DNA from 2 places in the Chryseobacterium sp. RU33C genome. Region 2 is predicted to be linked to the other one. Evidence: riboswitches for the same ligand, from Rfam matches in the RefSeq annotation. Region 2 holds a riboswitch; the other holds the start of a gene.
What was found. A riboswitch is a leader RNA that binds a small molecule or an ion and turns the genes downstream of it on or off. The one in region 2 is predicted to bind cobalamin.
Positions count from the first base shown of each region.

Region 1: another riboswitch for cobalamin. It lies ahead of BW946_RS08345 (T9SS type A sorting domain-containing protein); the one in region 2 lies ahead of BW946_RS17700 (acyl-CoA thioesterase).

Region 1 is NZ_FTMT01000007.1:115,692-119,913, forward strand. Features, by position in the region: gene BW946_RS08340 (esterase-like activity of phytase family protein) at 332-1,600, opposite strand; cobalamin riboswitch at 1,835-2,026, shown strand; gene BW946_RS08345 (T9SS type A sorting domain-containing protein) at 2,089-3,195, shown strand; gene clpP (ATP-dependent Clp endopeptidase proteolytic subunit ClpP) at 3,435-4,121, opposite strand.
Region 2 is NZ_FTMT01000023.1:46,905-51,126, forward strand. Features, by position in the region: gene BW946_RS17690 (ATP-binding cassette domain-containing protein) at 1-588, shown strand, start outside; gene BW946_RS17695 (hypothetical protein) at 619-1,419, shown strand; cobalamin riboswitch at 1,454-1,634, shown strand; gene BW946_RS17700 (acyl-CoA thioesterase) at 1,749-2,132, shown strand; gene BW946_RS17705 (DUF4932 domain-containing protein) at 2,292-3,665, shown strand; gene BW946_RS17710 (HD domain-containing protein) at 3,733-4,222, opposite strand, start outside.

The DNA.
Region 1 (4,222 bases), on a different contig from region 2:
AAATTTCATTTTGATATTCTTCGGACTTCTTTTATTTGATTTTCTTTATGTATTTGTTTATGATCAGTTTTTAATTGGCATAAAACCTGACTTTTTGAGTTATCTATTGGCACTGATCAAGGTTCTGGCGATATCTCCGGCAGTTTTATTTAATAAATCATTGCCCTTTTATGCCATTATTCCAACTTATCAGGCGGTACTCGTATTCATTGGAAACGTTCTGATACAAACTTTTTTAGTATATAGATTTTTCTTTAAAAAGAGAAAGGTTAGCTCACAATAAAAAGCGGCGGAATCTTCGATTCCGCCGCTTTTCGTTAAAAAAATCCAATTATTGAATATCGACTACATACATCGTTCCCTTGTCTACTTTACCCGTTTTAGGTAAAATTTTGGCTTTTGGATTTCCGTTTCCATTATCCACTACTCCAAAGTCATCATCATTGAAAACAGCCAGTTTATTATTTCCTAAATAAACAATTCCCTCGAATTTATCGTGTTCGTAGCCCAGTTTTGCTACCAGATCTACGGCTAATGTTTTGGTAACAGGCTTTATTCCGGCATTGCTAATTTCATCCCATGAGCATTGCTCTAAAGATTTACCGTTAATTTTCATTCCGTCTACAGCATTTATATCAGCTCCGTTTACATCACTGGCATTGCTTAAGTTTATTCTGTATACTTTTTTTATACCTCCCTGAGAACCGAAATTTCCGTCTCTTTCAATCACCAGGAATTCATTGTTACTTAATGCGGTAATATCACACACCGAATCAGAAGCACCTCCGTCCTGTCTATATAAAAACTGTCTGGTTTGCCCTGTAATAATATCAAAAGTGACAATTCTCGTTAAAGTGGTATTGGTTGCCAATGCTTTGCTGGGGACAAGCATCATTGACTGTATTGTTCCTACCAGCGTTCTTCCATCCGGAGTGATGCAAAGTCCTTCCATTCCTCTGTTGGCTCTTCTTTTGGCTAAAACAGCAGGTAATTTTCTTGGTCCTGTATCTACCCCAATCGGGCTTATTCTCTCCATCTCCATTCCATCAGCACTGTAATGCACAATGTGCGGTCCATATTCATCGGAAACCCAGAATGTACCATCAGCAGCAGCAACAATACTTTCACCGTCCAATCCATATTTATCTGTCCCTAAAATATTGCCGGAAGCATCATAAGCAATTTCTCCAGTACTTCCCATTCCGACAGGGTTTGGAAGTCCGGTAATTGGTTGTCCGTATGGATTTTTAAGTTTAATATATTTAATTACCTCTATATTTCCGTCAGCATTGATTTTAAAATGCATAATGGTTGGGGTAAAATTAGGAGCAAGAAACTTTTTACCATTCTGGAAATCGGTATTAGGACCTCTATCCGTAATGACGTAGAATTCACCTTTTCTTGTAGGGTGAGCGGCTGCACCGGAGCCAAATCCTCCGTTTATCACATTTACTCCATTGATGGCAGCAAGTTTTGTAAATGGAAATTCCTGAGGCAGTTTGGAATAATTAATATCCTGATTAATCATTGTGGTATCGTCATCATTTTTACATGAAGCCAATACTGCCAGCACTACGGCAGACAATAGCAATTTTTTCATATTTACTTTTATGGCTGCGAAAGTATAAATTGATTGTAAACTGATCTTGAATATAATGATAATTGTTTTTTAACAATAGAACAGATAAAATAGTTTGAAAGTGAACACAAAAACAACAGATTTATAAATAAAAATTCAATAATCCGGTTGAGTAAACAATCAATATAAAAATCGACTTTTTAAGAATATCTGAAAAATAATAATTCACAAAACGGACTCACAGATTTATATGATATATTTGCAGCGTTTTAAGGCTGAACAATGTTCATTAATAGGGAATCAAGTGAGAATGATATTCAAATCTTGAGCTGTACCCGCAACTGTAAACTGTTTAAACTTAGCGCAAAAAATCCACTGGATCTTAAAATCCGGGAAGGAAGCTGTAAGATGTGAGCCAGGAGACCTGCCTTAGAATACTGACTTCAGAGAACGAACCGTTTCTACTCTGAAGATAAGTTTCGGGAATAAAACTTTAAATTAATTATATCATGAGGAAAATTTATCTTTTTTTCTTACTGCTTTGCATGCAGGTATTATCGGCCCAATTCACAGAAAACGACATTAAATTTTGGGTAGGAACCGGATCTAAAAAAGCATATTTCATTGCGGACTTTAATGACAACAGCACACCCAATTCTTATGCATGGGGATACCGTTTTGATGGTGATGGCCTTTTGATGGAAGATCTTATCAATGCAATTGTGGCAGCAGAATCCAAAATGCAGGTTGACATTCCTACAGGATATCTTTCTATTCTGAATTATAATCATCACACATCCACTACTGATGACAGCTGGATAACATGGTCTGGATCCAGTTTATCAAACATGACTTGGAACAATGGGGTAGGTTATACTCCTTTGGTGGACGGAAAATGGTATGGGGTTACATACGGCCTTGATCATTATGATATTCCTCCCTCTCCTCCCGTTCCAGCCTACAGTTCTGCATGGTTTACTCCGTCTCAGGTTACAAACTGGGTGGGAAGCGGAAGTAATAAAAGCCTAATAGTTATTGATTTCGGAACTGATAATGCTAACGGGAATGCCAATTCTTTTGTTTTTGGAATTAAATATAACGGAAGCATCACTGCTGAACAGGCGTTACAATTGATCCAGGCTCAAGCTTCCTATTTTAATTTTGCATCAGCGAATAATCAGATTACTACCCTATCATTAAATTCCTTTACCGGAAATACTTCCGGATCAGACAGCTGGAAATTGTATAAAGGAAAAGACCTATCAAGCTGGCAAGCGAAAGCCAATCTTTCTCAGATTCAACTGGGTAATAATGATTGGTTTGGATTAAGTTTTGGGCAAAGAAGACCATTTACCCCCACAGAAGCACAGCTGACTTTAGGGATTTCTTCTGTTACAAAGAAAAAATTCAGTGTTTATCCAAATCCGGCAAGTAATTTCATTCAGATTGAAACGGCTGAGAAACTGAAAGAAGTGAATATTTATTCAGCTACAGGACAGAAAATAATGACTTCTCAGGTTACTAAGATTGATGTTCATTCTTTAAACACAGGTGTTTATTTTGTGGAGATTAAAACCAATGATAGTTCCACGATACATAAGATGGTTAAGAAATAAAGAAAAGTACCTTTAAAAAGGCGCTTTTTTAATGAGGATATGTGGAAAATCACCCCGTCAAAAATTCTTTGAATTTTCGCGACCTTTCCAAAGGATGGGAATTTTTACATCTTCAGTTGGAGTTTGGCCTGGATTACAGATTCCTTGTGAATAATCAAGAATACAGTTCAAAATCCATAATTGATTCAACAAAAAAACCGCACCAGATGGGTGCGGTTTTCTTATGATATTACCATCAATTATTTTTTCTCAGTAGATCTTTGTAAAACTTCATCTACCATTCCGTAGCCTTTAGCTTCTTCAGAAGTCATCCAGTAATCTCTGTCAGATGATTTTTCTACCCACTCATATGTTTGTCCTGAGTGATGGCCGATGATTTCATAAAGCTCCTGCTTCAATTTCAACATCTCTCTCAGGTTGATCTCCATATCAGAAGCGACCCCCTGCGCACCTCCTGAAGGCTGGTGAATCATTACTCTGGAATGTTTAAGCGCAGAACGCTTTCCTTTTTCTCCGGCAACCAGTAATACAGCTCCCATGGAAGCAGCCATACCTGTACAGATAGTCGCTACATCCGGCTTGATGATCTGCATAGTGTCATAAATACCTAAACCTGCATAAACACTACCACCAGGAGAGTTGATATAGATCTGAATATCTTTTGAAGGATCAGCACTTTCTAAGAATAAAAGCTGAGCCGTAACGATGTTTGCAACCTGATCATCAATACCTGTTCCCAGGAAGATAATTCTATCCATCATCAAACGGGAGAAAACGTCCATCTGAGCAACGTTTAATCTTCTCTCTTCCATGATGTACGGAGTAAGATTCGTTGGGCCATACATTCCCATATACTGATCGGTAACCAAACCGTTGTTTCCTAAATGTTTTACAGAGAAATCTCTGAATTCTTTTTTAATGTCCATATTTCTATTATGTATTATTTTTAAAATATTCTCGAAGTTTAAATTACAATATTTATTCCTAAAATTTTATAGGACTTTTTGTCACAGAACATCAAAAAAAT
Region 2 (4,222 bases):
TGTGAAACAGGGCAAATTACAGGGTTATTAGGCAGAAATGGTAGCGGAAAATCAACGCTTCTAAAAATTATCTTCGGGATTGAACATGGTAATACACAGTTTATAAGATATGATCATACCATTTTGAAAACCATTTCCGATAGAAAAAACAGAATTGCTTACTTACCACAGGATCTCTTTTTACCCAAGTATGTAAAAATCAAAAACCTGATTCCTCTTTTTTGCAATCAAAAGAATACTGAACTACTTTTTACTTCAGAATTCATACAGCCTTTCCTCCATGAAAAACCTAAAAACCTTTCTAAAGGTGAACAGAGAATTATTGAAACCCTGATGATTATTTATTCTGAAGCCCATTTTATTTTACTGGACGAGCCATTCCATAGTCTTTCTCCAAAGGTTACTGAAGAATTAAAGAAAAATATACTGCGGGAGTCAGCACATAAAGGTTTCATTATTTCTGATCATAATTTTAAAGATGTTCTGGATATTTCTGAACGTATATTTCTGCTTTCAGACGGTCATCTGAAACAAATACAAGATTTAAGTGAACTGCAGCGGTATAATTATCTTCCGAAAAGCATTTAATTTATATATTTGGAAGATCAAAAAAATTTCATGATGACTTTCATAAACAAAGCATTCTATTTATCCGCTATCAGTATCTTATCTATAACCTTTGTAAAGGCACAGACAAAAGTTCCTTTTGGAGTGGTAAAAGCTGAGGAAGGATATGCTAACGTACGTGTACATAAAGACGATTACCGAAAAATTGTAGACAAGATCCGTATGCGCAAAGGAGATGTATTTGTTTATGTAAAACCGGCTCCGGGAGAAACAGAATGGATCTGGATCAAATATCCGGAAAAACAGGATGACGATAAGCCTTTTGTACGGTATGAAACTCTTGATAAAGAAGGTATGGTGAATAAAGGGCGTATTGCATATGTGGACCAGCTTCCCGCCTATACTCCATCTAAATCTAAAAATGGAAGATCCCTTATTTTCACCGACAATTCGGATTCTAAAATCCCTACTGCCCAAAGAAGCAAAGTGGTGATTGATATTTATCCTTCCAATGCAGGATACCGTAAAAAGGAAAAAGATGCGGATGGAAAGATTCTTACCATTGATAAAGTAAAACCGTGGGGAATTGGAAATGACCTTCCTGAAGGAATGACCGAAATCAAATCCATCAGAGTGCAGCAGCCCGGAAGAGGATCTGTTTTTGTAAGAGAAGCTATCAAAAATATGTTCCAGCCTACCATGGATTTTGAGAACGTAGGAGTAACATCTCTTGACAATGATAATATTTTTCTTTATATGATCAATGGTTCAGGAGAAAACAGATATACTACCCTGTGGACAATTAAGAAAGGAAGAGTAATCAGCCAGATTATTTATCATAATCCGGAATAAATTCATTATTTTTGCATTCGAAAAGTTTTTACGCTTATTCATCACAGAAATTGGTTCTGCATCACTGCAGATTAAAAGGGAACCGTGTGAAAATCACGGACTGTCGCGCAACTGTAAGTAACTGAAGTCTTTATCAAAGATCCACTGTGCGAGGCATGGGAAGGAGATAAATGATGTTACAAGTCAGGAGACCTGCCTTTTTCTTAAACATGTAACTTTCGCGATTTGAAGTTGTATTGATCTGATGGATTGTTTCAGGAATTCTGTAAGTTCCTGTCATTATTCTGTTGTTTCCAATCATTTCTTATCGCTTTAATTAATAATGATATATGACTACAGAAGAAAGAATTGAAGCATCCGAAACCAGAATCTTTAAAGCGGTTTTCCCTAACACTACCAATCATTATGATACTCTTTTCGGGGGTACAGCAATGCAGCTGATGGATGAAGTAGCTTTTATCACAGCAACCCGTTTTGCCAGAAAAAGAGTGGTAACCGTAAGCAGTGATAAGATTGATTTTAAAAAACCTATTCCTGCCGGAACCATTGTGGAACTGATCGGGAAAGTTTCATACGTGGGAAAAACCAGTATGAAAGTGAATGTTGAAATTTACACTGAACAGATGTATTCCTATGAAAGAGAAAAAGCTATTGTAGGTGATTTTACTTTTGTAGCCATCGATGAATTCAAAAAACCAATTCAAATACTATAAATAAATTTCGGGCGGCCAAAGGCCGCCCGAAATTTTTCCATTCAAAACAATCTATTTACGTATTGACGATAATGATTGGAATTCATTCAGGTTTTCTTTAATTTAGGCCTCAGGAAATTTTTTACCCTTTTCCTAAAACTATAGAAGAACTAATATTACATGAAAAAAATTATTTTAATCATTACACTCATCCTTTCAGTATCACTAACAGCACAAAAAGACGTCAAAATTGAACTCCCGGAAAGTTATGAATTGGGAAATATCATTTTAGCACTCACAGAATACGGTAAAACAGATCCATATGACGTTCAGAAAATCCCTCCGTATTATGATGAAATCATGTCTTATTTTGAGCCTGTAAAAGATCATCCCCTATTAAAAAAAGTAAACTATTCCAGAAAAGACTGGAAAAAATTCTTAGGTTTTCGAACCGATTTCTATGCATTTTCTTTTGATGAAAGTGGTTTACTTAAAAGAGATTTCCCATTCAATTCATTTGGTCCCAAAGAAGTAGATGAAAACCTGGAACTAATTAATGATTTTGTGAAGAAATCGAATTATAGAACCTTTTATAAAAATCATCAGCAGTTTTATAATACCATCATCTCGAACTACAAAGAGTATTATTACATCAATGACACCTATGCTTTTTTGGATAAAATAGCAGCAAGACCAGCCAATGAAGGAGATAAGAAATATGTTATCGCCATTTCTCCTCTGGTAGGCGGACAGAATTGCCATAGAGACATCAACAGTTCATTAACCGTTGACTTCCCTGATATCGGACAAGATCTTATACTTGGAAATTTAAAAAATAATATTGCCCGAAGACTTCTGGATAATCACACCGTATTTTCAGAAATAGATCATGGTTATGTTAATCCTGTTTCAGATCAGTATTCAAAGGAGATAACGGAAAGCTTCAGTCTGGCGAAATGGGATAAGAAGTCAGGATATCCGGGTATCAGTTCATTCAATGAATATATGACATGGGCTGTTTACGATTTATTTATCAAAGAAAAATTTCCAAAGGAAAAAACAGACAGCCTTTCTGCGATCTATCACAAAGTGAATATCCGACGTGGATTTATTGCACAGAACCTGTTTTCTGAAAAGGTTGCAGAGCTTTATAAAAAGGACAAGAAGCTGGAAAAATTATATGTCCCATTATTAAAATGGACGAAGAAAATAGGAAACAAAATTTCTCAGCCATCCGTTGTGAATGCCAATAACAAAGATTTTGAAAAAGCTGATCTCAACAATATAGTGGTACAATTCACGGAGCCTATGAAAAAAACACAGACTCTTCAACTGAGATTATTCGAATATGTAGATGGAAAAGAAACCGGTAATACAATAATTACCGTGAAAAACCCGGTGTGGTCCAAAGACGGAAAACAGGTGAAATTTAAACTGGAAACTACTTACAGGAATTTTGAAATGAGGTTTTATGTATGGAACAGTATGGCTGGATTTTATTCGCAGCAGGGAGTTTTATTAAACCCTGATAACTATTTATTGCTGGCCTCATAAAAATTCATGAGATATCCATAAAAAAAGACACTGCCCAATCAATAACCGGACAGTGTCTTTTTTTTTATTATTTCAAAACCTTTTCCGTTTCCAGACTTCTGTTTAAAAGAAGTTCAAAAGCCTCTCCCATTTCATCCGATGCTCTGCTAATAGCATTTTCAAGCATATTTCGGATTTGTTTTTCTGTTACTCCTGCTTCCGTCCAGCTCTTTCCTGTAGTATGGGAATTTAAAATAAACGGCATAATCCTGTCGATCCCGCAGGCAAAAATAGCATCCGGTGTTGTCTCTTCTTCAAACTCAAGCCACAGGTTAAAAAATTCTGTACGTAAAGGCTCATCCAGAATTCCAAAGATTTTTTGGGCTGAAGCTTTCTCTCTTTCAAATTTTCCTACCATTGCTTTTTCATCAAAAATAAAAGTATCTCCCGCTTCAATCTCCACAAGATCATGAATGGAAAGCATTCTTATCACCCTTAATAAATCAATATCTGCACGGTTTTTAGCATACGGATAAAGGATCTGGGCAAGAATGATAATCTGCCAGGAATGTTCCGCC